DNA from 2 places in the Undibacterium sp. GrIS 1.2 genome. Region 1 is predicted to be linked to the other one. Evidence: predicted binding sites of a transcription regulator. Region 1 holds the regulator's gene; the other holds the start of a gene.
The links. Region 1 encodes LexA, which represses DNA repair genes until DNA is damaged. Its sites were predicted from a motif close to ACTGTATNNNNATACAGT; they were not measured.

Region 1 (6,236 bases):
ACTCATCAATTCGCTCAACCACTTGTGTCAGCAAAGGTTGAATAGCAGTGAAGCCTTGAGCGCCACGGGAGCCCTCCTCCGCGATCGCAAAGATTTTTGACTCTGCCTCATCCAGCATTTGCTTTACTTCTTTGCCTTGCGGATTAAAGGCATTACCAGCGATTTCGTCAGATACTGAAATCAATTTGCGCAAGACACCTCGGTCACGCACAATTTCGGCATAACGACGAATATTTGCGGCGGAGGGGGTATTTTGTGCCAGCGCATTTAAATACGTCAAACCACCAGCGTCGTCTGCTTTATTCAGGCCAGTCAGTGCCTCGTAAACGGTAATAACGTCGGCTGGCTTAGTCGCGTTAATCAGCTTAACAATTGCCTGAAAAATAATCCTATGGTCATATCGGTAAAAATCATCCTCGCGGATAAAGTCGGCGATTCTATCCCACGCAGCATTATCTAATAGTAAGCCACCCAAAACAGATTGCTCGGCTTCGATGGAATGTGGTGGGACTCGAATGGAATCTAATTGCGGATCGGAAGGTGCTTTCATGGCGCGCATTATACCTTTTTATTCAATATCGAAATCAACAGAACATGCCTTAATGAAATACATAAATCTGACCATTTATTACTAAGATAACAGGCACAGCCGCTATTAAAAAATAGTAAATACCATTTATGCTGCAAGCTTTAAAATACCAAATTAATTAAATCAATACCTGACTGCCAAGACTAATTGATCGCTCAATCTTAGCGACGTAAACGTTAAAAAGCCGGGCGAACCCGGCTTTTTTAAATACTATGCGACTAAAACTTAAGCGTGCTCGCCCAAGATAGCAACGGTCACATCAACAACTACGTCTGTGTGCAAAGCAACGGCAACAGAATGATCGCCAACGATCTTCAACGGACCTTGTGGCAAACGAATCTGCGCTTTTTCAACAGCAAAACCTTGCTTGGTCAATGCTTCAGCGATGTCGAAGTTGGTTACGGAACCAAACAAACGACCATCAACACCAGACTTTTGCGAGATTTGTACAGTCAAACCAGACAATTTTTCGCCTTGAGCTTGTGCTGCAGCCAAACGTGCTGCTGCTGCTTTTTCCAACTCTGCGCGTTTTGCTTCGAATTCAGCAATCGCTGAAGTTGTAGCACGGCGAGCCATACGTTGTGGGATCAAGAAGTTACGTGCGTAACCGTCTTTAACTTTAACTACATCGCCCAGATTGCCGAGATTAACGACTTTATCAATCAGAATAACTTGCATATTTTTCTCCTAGTACCTTGTCGTCAATTACGCTGTGTGCAAATCAGTGTACGGCAGCAACGCTAAGTAGCGTGCGCGTTTGATCGCTGTGTCGACTTGACGTTGGTACAAAGCTTTAGTACCTGTCAAACGTGCTGGCATGATTTTGCCGTTTTCTTGCACGAAATCTTTCAATGTATCGACGTCTTTGTAGTCAACTTGCGCTACATGTGCGGCTGTAAAGCGGCAGAATTTTTTACGCTTGAACAATGGATTTTGTTGTGGGCGCTTATTTTTCAGTTTGCTTTTGTCAAATTTTTTACCGAATGCCATTTGTGGCTCCTAATCTAGTAAATTTGTCTCGAATTCAGTAATGTGAAATACGAGACTTTTGCTGTTACGGTTCTTGCGCGACAAAAAACCTGTGAATTGCATTACAACACCTAACTCTATTTCCATAAATCGCTTTGAAATTTCTCCTGCGGCTAGCGCATTGATTTCAAAGTCGACTACACGTTGGGCATTTGCTTGCGTTTGCTTAGAGCTATGTATCAGTACCGCAGAGGCTATCGGAATTCCGGCTGGTGTAAAACGCAGCGCCGATTTTTCTACAATGCTGGCAACGACTTTAAGCTGATTCACTGATTTATGTAGCGTCCTCTAACGTGTCAATTATGCTGCTGGCGCTTCTACGCGTTGCGTTTTAGCAGCATCTTCTTTCTGAACAGATTTCATCATTGGAGATGGCGCTGTTTCAGCTTTCTTCATTTTGACTGTGAGGTGGCGCAGAACTGCATCATTGAATTTGAATGCGGTTTCCAACTCAATCAGAGTCTCAGCATCGCACTCAATGTTCATGCAAACATAATGTGCTTTTGCCAGTTTTTGAATCATGTATGCCAATTGACGACGGCCCCAATCTTCAATACGGTGTACTTGACCACTACGTGCAACAACTGTGGCTTTGTAACGCTCGATCATTGCAGGCACTTGCTCGCTTTGATCCGGATGTACGATAAATACGATTTCATAATGACGCATATATTCTCCTTGTGGACAATTTAATAGCCCGCCTCGGCGTCAAGACGAGTGCGGGAAGAGGAAAGCCCACAACTATACTGCACTTTGATAATTTACTCAATAGTTTCAATAGCTTATTACATTTACTGCTACCAATTTATGTGCAACACACCCATTGAGAGGACTTAAAAAAATTTTGAGATGAAAAAGATTTTAGGTTTATACTGTACAAAAATACAGGCTGCATATAAACCCAGTCTCACAACTACACGATTGGAATTCGATCATGCTAAAACTCACCGCTCGCCAAGAACAGATTTTAAATTTAATTAAGGACGCGATCCAAAATACTGGATTTCCGCCAACAAGAGCAGAAATTGCAAATGAATTAGGTTTTCGCTCCACCAATGCAGCGGAAGAGCATTTGCAAGCACTAGCGCGCAAAGGAGTTATTGAAATTGCTCCGGGTACCTCACGCGGCATACGATTGCTTGATTCCATACTAAGCAATGGAAGCACCAAGGCTAGGCCTAACTATATTGCTCAATTAGCGCTACCCCATCCATCACTAATGCAACTTAGTTTGCCGCTAGTTGGCAGAGTAGCGGCAGGATCTCCCATTCTTGCGCAAGAGCATGTGGACACAACCTATCAAGTTGATCCAGCCTTATTTTCAGCTATTCCAGACTACCTGCTCAAAGTGCGTGGTATGTCTATGCGTGACGCCGGTATTTTTGATGGTGATTTGCTTGCAGTAAAAAAATCTAACGAAGCAAAAAATGGACAAATCGTGATTGCCCGTATGGGGGATGATGTTACGGTTAAACGCTATAAAAAATCAGGGAATATGATCGAGCTATTAGCAGAAAATCCTGATTATCCCAATATCAAGATTAATGAACTTGACGAAGACTTTTCACTTGAAGGTTTAGCCGTTGGGCTGGTCAGAGCCTGGACTTAAGTTATGTATTACTAGGTATTGGCAGTATCAGTAAATAAAATAAAAAATTTCATCTGTCACGTCCCAACTCAATCAATATACTCCCCACAATCTTTTTGAAAAACATGATTTTACTCAATTATTGCATGGACAATTAAAATATACTCACCCATAGTATGAACGTACTCCGATTAAATGAATAAAATTTCATGTTTATCGAGCCTACTTTCATCGTCTCGACAAAAGTTAAATTGTCGGTCAATTTAATTTACTATTTTGGTAATAATTTATAAATTAGATAACCCAGAAAATCGATTATGAAAAAAATGGCCGCTAGATAACTAGTGACCATTTTACTTTCTTCAGTTTTAATCAGAGAAAACTATCTGATGAAAACCAAATTTCAGATCAGGCTCAATGCTTTACAACACCACCAACATCGACGCCACCTTCAACTTTAGTGGCCGTAGCAGCTACTAAAACTTCTTCATCAGTCAAAGCAACTGGCTGACGCTCTAAAGCAATTTCTAACACTTTATCTATCCAACGCACTGGAATGATCTCCAGCTTATTTTTGACGTTATCAGGAATCTCAGTTAAATCTTTAGCATTCTCTTCAGGAATTAAAACCGTCTTAATTCCGCCTCGATGCGCTGCCAATAATTTCTCTTTTAGACCACCGATAGGCAATACTTCACCACGCAAGGTAATCTCACCAGTCATCGCTACATCTGCACGTACCGGTATCCCGGTAAAAACAGATACCAGAGCTGTCGTCATAGCAATACCAGCGGAAGGACCATCTTTTGGCGTTGCCCCCTCTGGAACGTGAATATGAATATCACTTTTTTCAAACACATCTGGCTTAATACCCAAGCGCTTCGCACGACTGCGAACTACAGTGCGAGCAGCTTCAATCGACTCCTTCATCACATCACCTAAAGTACCGGTACGTATCACGCCACCCTTACCAGGCATTGCAACTGCTTCAATTGTCAATAAATCGCCGCCGACTTCAGTCCACGCAAGACCAACGACTTGTCCAACCTGGTTATCTTTGACCGCCACACCAAAATCGTAACGACGAACACCCAAAAACTTATCCAGATTTTTTGATGTAATCGTTGCTTTCTTCTCACTCTTTTTAAGTAAGAGCATCTTAACGACTTTGCGACAAATTTTTGATAACTCACGCTCTAAGGAACGTACCCCTGCTTCTCTAGTGTAATAACGAATAATGTCTCGAATAGCACTTTCAGCAACACTGATTTCACCATCCTTCAAACCATTATTTTTAATTTGTTTAGGAAGTAAGTAACGCTGGGCAATGCTAGCTTTTTCGTCTTCGGTATAACCCGACAAACGAATAACCTCCATACGATCCAACAAAGCTGGCGGAATGTTGTATGAATTAGAGGTCGCTACAAACATAACATCTGATAAATCGAAATCAACTTCGATGTAATGATCAGAAAAAGTATGGTTTTGTTCAGGATCTAGCACCTCAAGCAACGCAGAAGACGGGTCGCCACGGAAATCCGCCCCCATTTTATCTACTTCATCCAGTAAAAATAATGGATTACGTACTCCTACTTTCGATAAGCTTTGCAATATCTTACCGGGCATAGAACCAATATAAGTGCGTCGATGACCGCGAATCTCTGCCTCGTCACGAACACCGCCCAACGCCATACGTACAAACTTACGATTAGTAGCACGTGCAATAGATTGACCAAGAGAGGTCTTACCTACACCTGGAGGGCCGACCAAACACAATATTGGCGCTTTCAGTTTGTCAACGCGCTGTTGTACGGCAAGATATTCCAGAATACGCTCTTTGACCTTATCTAAACCAAAATGATCATCTTCCAATACTTTTTCAGCGTTAGTTAAGTCATTGTTTACCTTAGATTTTTTCTTCCAAGGTAAATTAACGATCGTGTCTATATAGTTGCGAACAACAGTTGCCTCAGCAGACATAGGAGACATCATTTTGAGCTTTTTCAACTCATTCATCGCTTTGTTATGCGCTTCTTTCGGCATCTTTGCTGCCAGAATTTTCTTTTCTAACTCATCGATGTCAGCACCTTCATCACCTTCACCGAGTTCTTTTTGAATCGCTTTTACTTGCTCATTCAAATAGTATTCACGCTGAGATTTTTCCATCTGACGCTTAACACGGCCACGGATACGCTTTTCTACTTGCAGAATGTCAAGCTCACCCTCCAATTGACCAAGCAAATGTTCTAAACGTTTGGCAACGCTAAAAATTTCCAGAATGACTTGCTTTTGCTCTAGCTTCAAAGGCAAATGTGCAGCAATTGTATCGGCCAACCGACCCGCATCATCAATTCCTGAAAGTGATGCCAAAATTTCAGGTGGGATTTTTTTATTCAGTTTTACATATTGATCAAATTGCTGAACGATTGCACGGCGCATTGCCTCTACTTCAGAGTCATCACCCTCTTCCGGCGCAACAGGAGTGAGCTCTGCTGTGAAGTGAGACTCTGTTTCAGTAATCTTGTGAATACGTGCACGCTGTGCACCCTCGACCAGCACCTTAACAGTGCCGTCTGGCAATTTCAACATTTGTAAAATATTGGCAATGCAGCCGATTTCGTAAATATCGTCAGCAGATGGCTCATCTTTTGCTGCAGCTTTTTGTGCCGCCAACATGATGCTCTTACCCTGCTCCATTGCTGCTTCCAAAGCTTTAATGGACTTTGGACGCCCCACAAATAAAGGAATAACCATGTGTGGAAACACAACCACATCGCGCAGTGGCAACAAAGGCAATTCGGTTTGTTCAGTAATTATAGAAGTTGTCATGGCGCACCTTATTCAAAATTTCTAGTATATAGATTGGCGCACTAGGCTAAATCTCAAGCCCGTCATCCGAAAAACAATAAAAAAAGCCACTCAGAGAGAAACTCCGGGTAGCTTTTCGATTGAAGCTCAATTTTATTGTGTAATTAATTGTACTGCTTATTCCAAATATCGTGGATCAATTATGACATTCACCCACAATTT
Region 2 (6,236 bases), on a different contig from region 1:
TTTTGCTCGGTGATATCAATATGCGTGCCTTGCATGCGCAACGCGTGACCCTGCTTATCGCGCTCCACCACCCGGCCGCGTGACATGATCCATTTCCACTCACCGGACTTCGTTCTTTGCCGGAATTCGGCATGGTAATCCGTGAGCGGAATACTTTTACCTTGCGCATCAAATTGCTCTGGTGCGCGTAAGTGGTTACGCAAGGCTTGCTTGAGTTGTGAGATATCTTCAGGATGTACGCCGACCTGAGCGAAGTTGCCCCAGAGCTGCTGAAATTCTGCATATTCTTCCGGCTCATAGCCCAGCATCCTGGCGTACTCAATACTGAATTTGGTTTCTCCCGTTTGCACATTCACATCGTACAAACCCTGATTCGCCGCCTCCAGAATTAAGCGTATTTGTAGCTCGGCATTTTGCGCGCGCTGCTCTGCTTGTTTGCGCTCGGTAATGTCATTGAGGTAGCCATGCCAGAGTATGCTGCCATCGCTTAATTTTTCTGGCGTTGCGTCGCCGACGTACCAGCGCTCTTCTTCAACCACGCCAACCACACGATATTCTTGATGCCAGGGGGTGAGCATAGTGGCAGAAATATGCCCAGCCTCTCGCACTTTCATTAGATCATCGGGATGTATTTTGGCAATTACGATGCTTGCGTCATAGCGAATTTGTTCCGCAGTTACGCCATAAATAGCCGTGACTGCATCACTGACATAAGGATAACAACTACGCCCATCTGGAAAGCGCTGATATTGATAGAACATACCAGGCAGCTGCCGCGAAAAGTTAGATAACAAGGTATGGCTTTGTTTGAGCTGATCAGTCAGGCGGTGATTCTCGGTGATATCGCTGACCAGACCGATCATGCGTGCCGGCTGGCCATCGATGGTACGTTCTACCAGCGTACCGCGAGAGCGTAACCACTTCCAGTTACCATCACGGCATCGCAGGCGATGCTCGTGTTCGTATTGAGGAATTTCACCCTCCAGATATAACCTGGTCGCACGCATGGCTTCTTGCGCATCATCGGGATGCAGCCGGTCTATCCACTCATTGATGTGATTACCCAGCTCGTGTTCGGCATAACCCAGAATCTGTTTATAACTACGGGAAAAAAATGCCTCGTTGGTGAGTAAATTCCAATCCCATAAACTATCGCCCACTGCCTCCAGCAAAGTCCGCAATGAACTCGCGCTCACCAGTACACCGGTTTGTAACGATGTGCTGGTGGCGTTGGCGGCGGCCTCGCTTGATTCTGACAACGGGTCCAGACGATTGGGCATAGTGAGTTGAGTAAGGAATCAAGTAATGCGGTCAGTCATTTAAGGTGCCAACTAAGCTGTCATTTAAGCTGTCATTTCAGGCGCCAATAAAACGTATTTGTCTTTGAGCTGCCGGACAAATTCAAATACGATTTAGTTTGAAACCTGATTAAAAAAATCGTAAATGCCTTGGTCGCTCATCTTGCGCGCATTCGACAATTCGCCGCCTTTGCTCGCATACACCAGGCTGTTGTCAGCCTTTAAAACTACTGCCGCAGGAATACCTTTTTTGATCGGATTTTCGTACTGTTTTGCGATCTCCAGATTTTTATCAAACTGACCTACATCCACTTTGACCAATACAAATTTACTGGCGATCAGCGCGGCATTTTGACCTTTGATCGATTTGTCCAGTTCTAAACAATCTTTGCACCAGTTAGCGCCAAAAATCACCAGCACTTTTTTATTTGTCGCCTGCGCTGTTGCCAGAGCTTTGTTAATGTTGGCCTGCGCATCGGCGGTTTCGTCATAGGGTTGATAAGTGGCAGCAGCGCTGACGCCAAGCGTAGCAAAAGACAGGCTGAGACCAAAACAAAATGCGAGTAATTTTTTCATGAGAGTCCTCAAATAACACTGCAAAATTAGCGAGGTCAGCTACATCAGCGAAACCAGCCTAACAGCGCAGCTTGAATTGATTAAATTAATTGAACGAAATAGACAGGATCGGCAAAGCTCTCCGGTCAGACATCATGACGCAAATACCGGAATTTGTCATGGACAGGATGGACGCTGAAACAATTATGGTAGATGCTTAAAATTACAGCAACTTAAAGCGCTGACTTAGAGCAAAGATAGGCGCTGTTTTGTATGCGAGTACGTTGATAGCAGGCTCACTCAAATACTGATTTTATATACTGATGTTACATACTGATTTTATATACAGTATTTTCTTTTAAATGGATTAAAATACCTCAACGCTTGTCAGCAATAATCTCAGTAACAGCTTCAGTAATCACTTCGATAACATCATGTCCACCGCCCAGCGAAAAATTATCCATTGCGATTGTGATTGCTTTTATGCCGCAATAGAAATGCGGGACGATCCGCATCTGCGCGATAAGCCGCTGGCCGTTGGCGGCAGAGCAGATCAGCGCGGTGTGGTGGCGACTTGCAATTACGAGGCGCGGCGTTTTGGCGTGCGCTCAGCGATGCCGACCTCATTGGCGTTACGGCGCTGCCCTGATTTAATCGTGCTGCCACCAACGATGGAGAAATACCGTATCGCATCTAAAGCGATTTTGGCAATTTATCGTGACTACACCGACTTGGTCGAACCTTTATCACTGGATGAAGCGTATCTGGATGTGAGCGATTGCACGCAGCACAAAGGGAGTGCGACCCTGATTGCGCAAGAGATACGGGCGCGGATTGCAGCCACGGTGGGCATCACAGCCTCCGCCGGTGTGGCGGCGAATAAATTTCTCGCCAAAATCGCCAGCGACTGGAATAAGCCAGACGGTCAGTTTGTGGTCTTGCCAGAAGACGCAGATAGTTTTGTGGCGGAGCTACCGGTCGCCAAATTATTTGGTGTGGGCAAAGTCACGGCTGCCAAATTACATGGTCTGGGTGTGCAATATTGCCGAGATTTACGTAGCTGGTCCTTACCCGATTTGCAGCAAAACTTTGGCAAGCTTGGCTATAACTTGTACCAGCTTTGTCGCGGCATTGATCATCGTAGTGTCTGCCCGGACAGCGAGCGGAAATCGGTCAGCGTAGAAGAAACCTACGCCCAGGATTTACCCGATCTGGCCGCTTGCCAAACAGAATTGCCTGCCTTATTTGCGATGTTGGTAGCGAGGATGAAACGAGTGCAAGCGGAGGACTACATACATAAGTTGTACGTCAAAATCCGCTTTGCCGATTTTCACCAGACTACCGCAGAATGTCGTGGCAGCAGCTTGGATGAAAGTAGTTTTGTCAGCTTGTTAGAGATCGCATTTGCACGCGGCCAACAACCCGTGCGCTTGCTTGGACTGGGTATGCGTTTAAGCGGCGCGGAGCAAGCGTCAACGACGGAGCAGCAATTGGTTTTGTTTGCGAATTAAATTTCTAAAAATAATATACTACCCGTTAGTATAATTAATTATCCAATTAATTACTGGCCATTAGACCAATTCCAATAAAAATTGGGGGGAGTATATTGATTAATGGGCTTATGACTGTACTAAACAACGGCAAAACAGCCTTCTGGCCAAGCCACATTCAGAGCAGAAAAATTCCCGACATTATCTACTTTTGAGCTGCGTCCAATTGCTGGAAATAGCTGTCTTCTAATTTTTGTGTATCGATTTTATTCAGCGCAAGATTGAAGGCTTTTTGAATTGCCAGCCCGCGCTCGTTGCGCTGAAAACAGATGTGCATAGAAAATTTTGCTAACTCATGAGGATAATATTCGATCCGGTTTTTGTCTGCCTGCAAACTCGGTTCCGACGCCAGCAGCTGATGCAAGACATACTTATCGATCACGATCACATCGACTCTATGCGCTAGCAATTTGCGCAGATTGCTGACATCGGAGGGTGCTGCATCGGTATCCAGCACCCGTTGTTTGACCATGGCATCAAACTCTTCTCCATTAGCGTAATCTTGCACAATACCGATTTTAATACCGCGTAAATCATTGAGCTTAGTCCATTGGAATGGTCGCTCTTTGAGATGCGCAAAACCCACTACGCTATGTCCTAACACGCCAGAAAAGTAGCAAGTTTTTTCGCGCTCTTTTAAGTAAAACGCTGGGAAATAACCCGCGTAATTAGGATCATTTAATCCCGCGTAAACGGTACGACTCCAGGGAGAATAACTAATTTTGGCGTCCATGCCGATTTGACGTGCCGCGACTTTAACGATGCCTGCGGTCAAGCCTTCTTGATGTAAACGTGAGCCTACATAAGGCGCCCACTCCAGACTGGCTAAACGCATCACTGAATTATCCGCGGCAAATATAGGCGACATCCCAAAGGCATACATCAGGATGGCAGTGACAGGAATACATCTGATCTTCAAGGCAATGACTCGGCAAAAGTGATGATGTAGTTTAGCGTAAGTTGTGCGGGTATTGCGCTAAGCTTATTCCTAAGTGTTGTGCTTTGGCAAAACATATATTTACTTCTGGCTCTGTGCTGTCAGAGCAAAAAAACAAGAGTCTTCAAAGTCAGCCAAAAACTATTTTGACTATATTAGTAATACTACGTAGCCTGAGTGAACTCGCTTCAGTAACGTTTTATTCATGTTTAAAAAATCGTGCTGGTAGCGGCAAAAAGCGTTCCGCCAGTTTGTGATAAAGCGGCGTCGGGCAGATGAATTTGGAGATTGCGCTGGCAATCACGGATGCTGACATCAGCGGCACCAACATTTGGTGACTATCCGTCATTTCCATCATGATGATGAATGAGGTCACCGGTGCGCGAGTCACACCAGATAAGTAGGCCGCCATCACCAATAATACGATCGCGCCATGGGTTGCCAAATTGGGGAATAGTGTCGCGATGTTATCGCCAATACCTGCGCCGACGGCGAGTGAGGGCGCGAAGATGCCACCGCTAATGCCGCAAACGGATGAGAGCAAGGTAGCAATCAATTTTGCTATCCCAAAATACCAGGGCAATGTGCCGCTGTCTTCCAACGTTAAGCGGGTAGATTGGTAGCCTGTGCCGAACACTAAGCCATTCGTGTAAATACCAATCAGGGCAACGATTAAACCGCAAACAGCGGCAAATAACAGCGCCCGGTTTCTGAGCAGATTCGCCAGTCGTGGCGGTAATCGTGACGATACTGATATCAATAATTGACTGAACAGACCACCAGCGCCACCGCCGATTATTCCGCATACCAAAATCGCCCAAACACCCGAGCGCCAATCAAGTTCCGCTCCGGTCGATCCAAAGTAGGTGTAATTACCCAGCAAAGATAATGAGATCAGGCCGGAGACGATCACGGTAATCAAAGTCGAGCTGTTCGCACTAAACGCATGCCGTTTACTCAGTTCTTCAATGGCAAACATAATGCCAGCCAGCGGTGTATTAAACGCCGCCGCAATCCCCGCAGCGCCACCCGCTAAAATCAGCGTCCGGCGGGCTTCAGCATTTTGAAAAGGACCACGTCCATAAAACATATGCATGATGGAAGCGCCGATTTGTACGGTGGGGCCCTCGCGCCCGATCAACGCGCCTATCGTCAACCCGCCCAAGGTCAGCAATATTTTTCCTATAGCGATACGCAATGACAGTAACTTGTTATTTTTAGCGGTATCGAGCGTATTAATGGCGGCAACCGTTTGCGGGATACCGCTTCCCTGCGATCCCGGGAAAAAACGCCTGCTCAGGTATGCCAGCAGCGCAAAACCTAGGGGCATAAAAATTAATGGAGAATAAGGCGCGGCTGTCAGTACCCAATTATTTAACTTACTGGCCTGCTCACCACCAAATGCCAAGCCGACGGCCATCGTCCCCACCAGCAAAGGACCTAAAATCCAGGCGGCGCCGCGATGCCAGATATCCACAATTCTAAAAATGAGGCTGGAAGAGAGCACCGGATAGCGCATTCTGAGGCGAGGAAATTGCATAATGGAACCTGTGACGCCTTTGGGTTGGCAGTGAAATAGAAGAGCGATATTTTTCTCAAAAATGACAGAATAAGTTTCGTCAAATTACATTTGTACAAATATAGATATGTTACACTTTAATCGCTGGAGATTTGCAATGACAAAAAAAATTGAACAAAAAAAAGACATCGTGAAAAACGCAGCAAAAGATCTAAAAAAGGTGATGGCGAAAGACAAAGCTAAACATAAACCGGAGGTGGCAGTTAGCGCCAACCTAAGGCTGGAAATTTTAAAAAAGCTTAGAATTGTTATTCGTGCAGCACAACAGCATTCGCTTTGGATAGAAAAACAATGTGGTGTAAACGGTGCGCAGTTAT

Region 2: the regulator LexA is predicted to act here: its motif matches at 2,186-2,203, upstream of dinB (DNA polymerase IV).

The regions. Positions count from the first base shown of each region.
Region 1 is NZ_JBEONP010000029.1:51,784-58,019, reverse strand. It holds gene AAKU61_RS13730 (replicative DNA helicase) at 1-550, opposite strand, end outside; gene rplI (50S ribosomal protein L9) at 815-1,267, opposite strand; gene rpsR (30S ribosomal protein S18) at 1,295-1,579, opposite strand; gene priB (primosomal replication protein N) at 1,589-1,888, opposite strand; gene rpsF (30S ribosomal protein S6) at 1,919-2,287, opposite strand; gene lexA (transcriptional repressor LexA) at 2,553-3,227, shown strand; gene lon (endopeptidase La) at 3,621-6,035, opposite strand.
Region 2 is NZ_JBEONP010000038.1:36,417-42,652, forward strand. It holds gene AAKU61_RS15765 (PAS domain-containing protein) at 1-1,280, opposite strand, end outside; gene AAKU61_RS15770 (thioredoxin family protein) at 1,413-1,874, opposite strand; gene dinB (DNA polymerase IV) at 2,288-3,364, shown strand; gene AAKU61_RS15780 (substrate-binding periplasmic protein) at 3,549-4,322, opposite strand; gene AAKU61_RS15785 (chloride channel protein) at 4,540-5,880, opposite strand; gene AAKU61_RS15790 (MarR family winged helix-turn-helix transcriptional regulator) at 6,017-6,236, shown strand, end outside.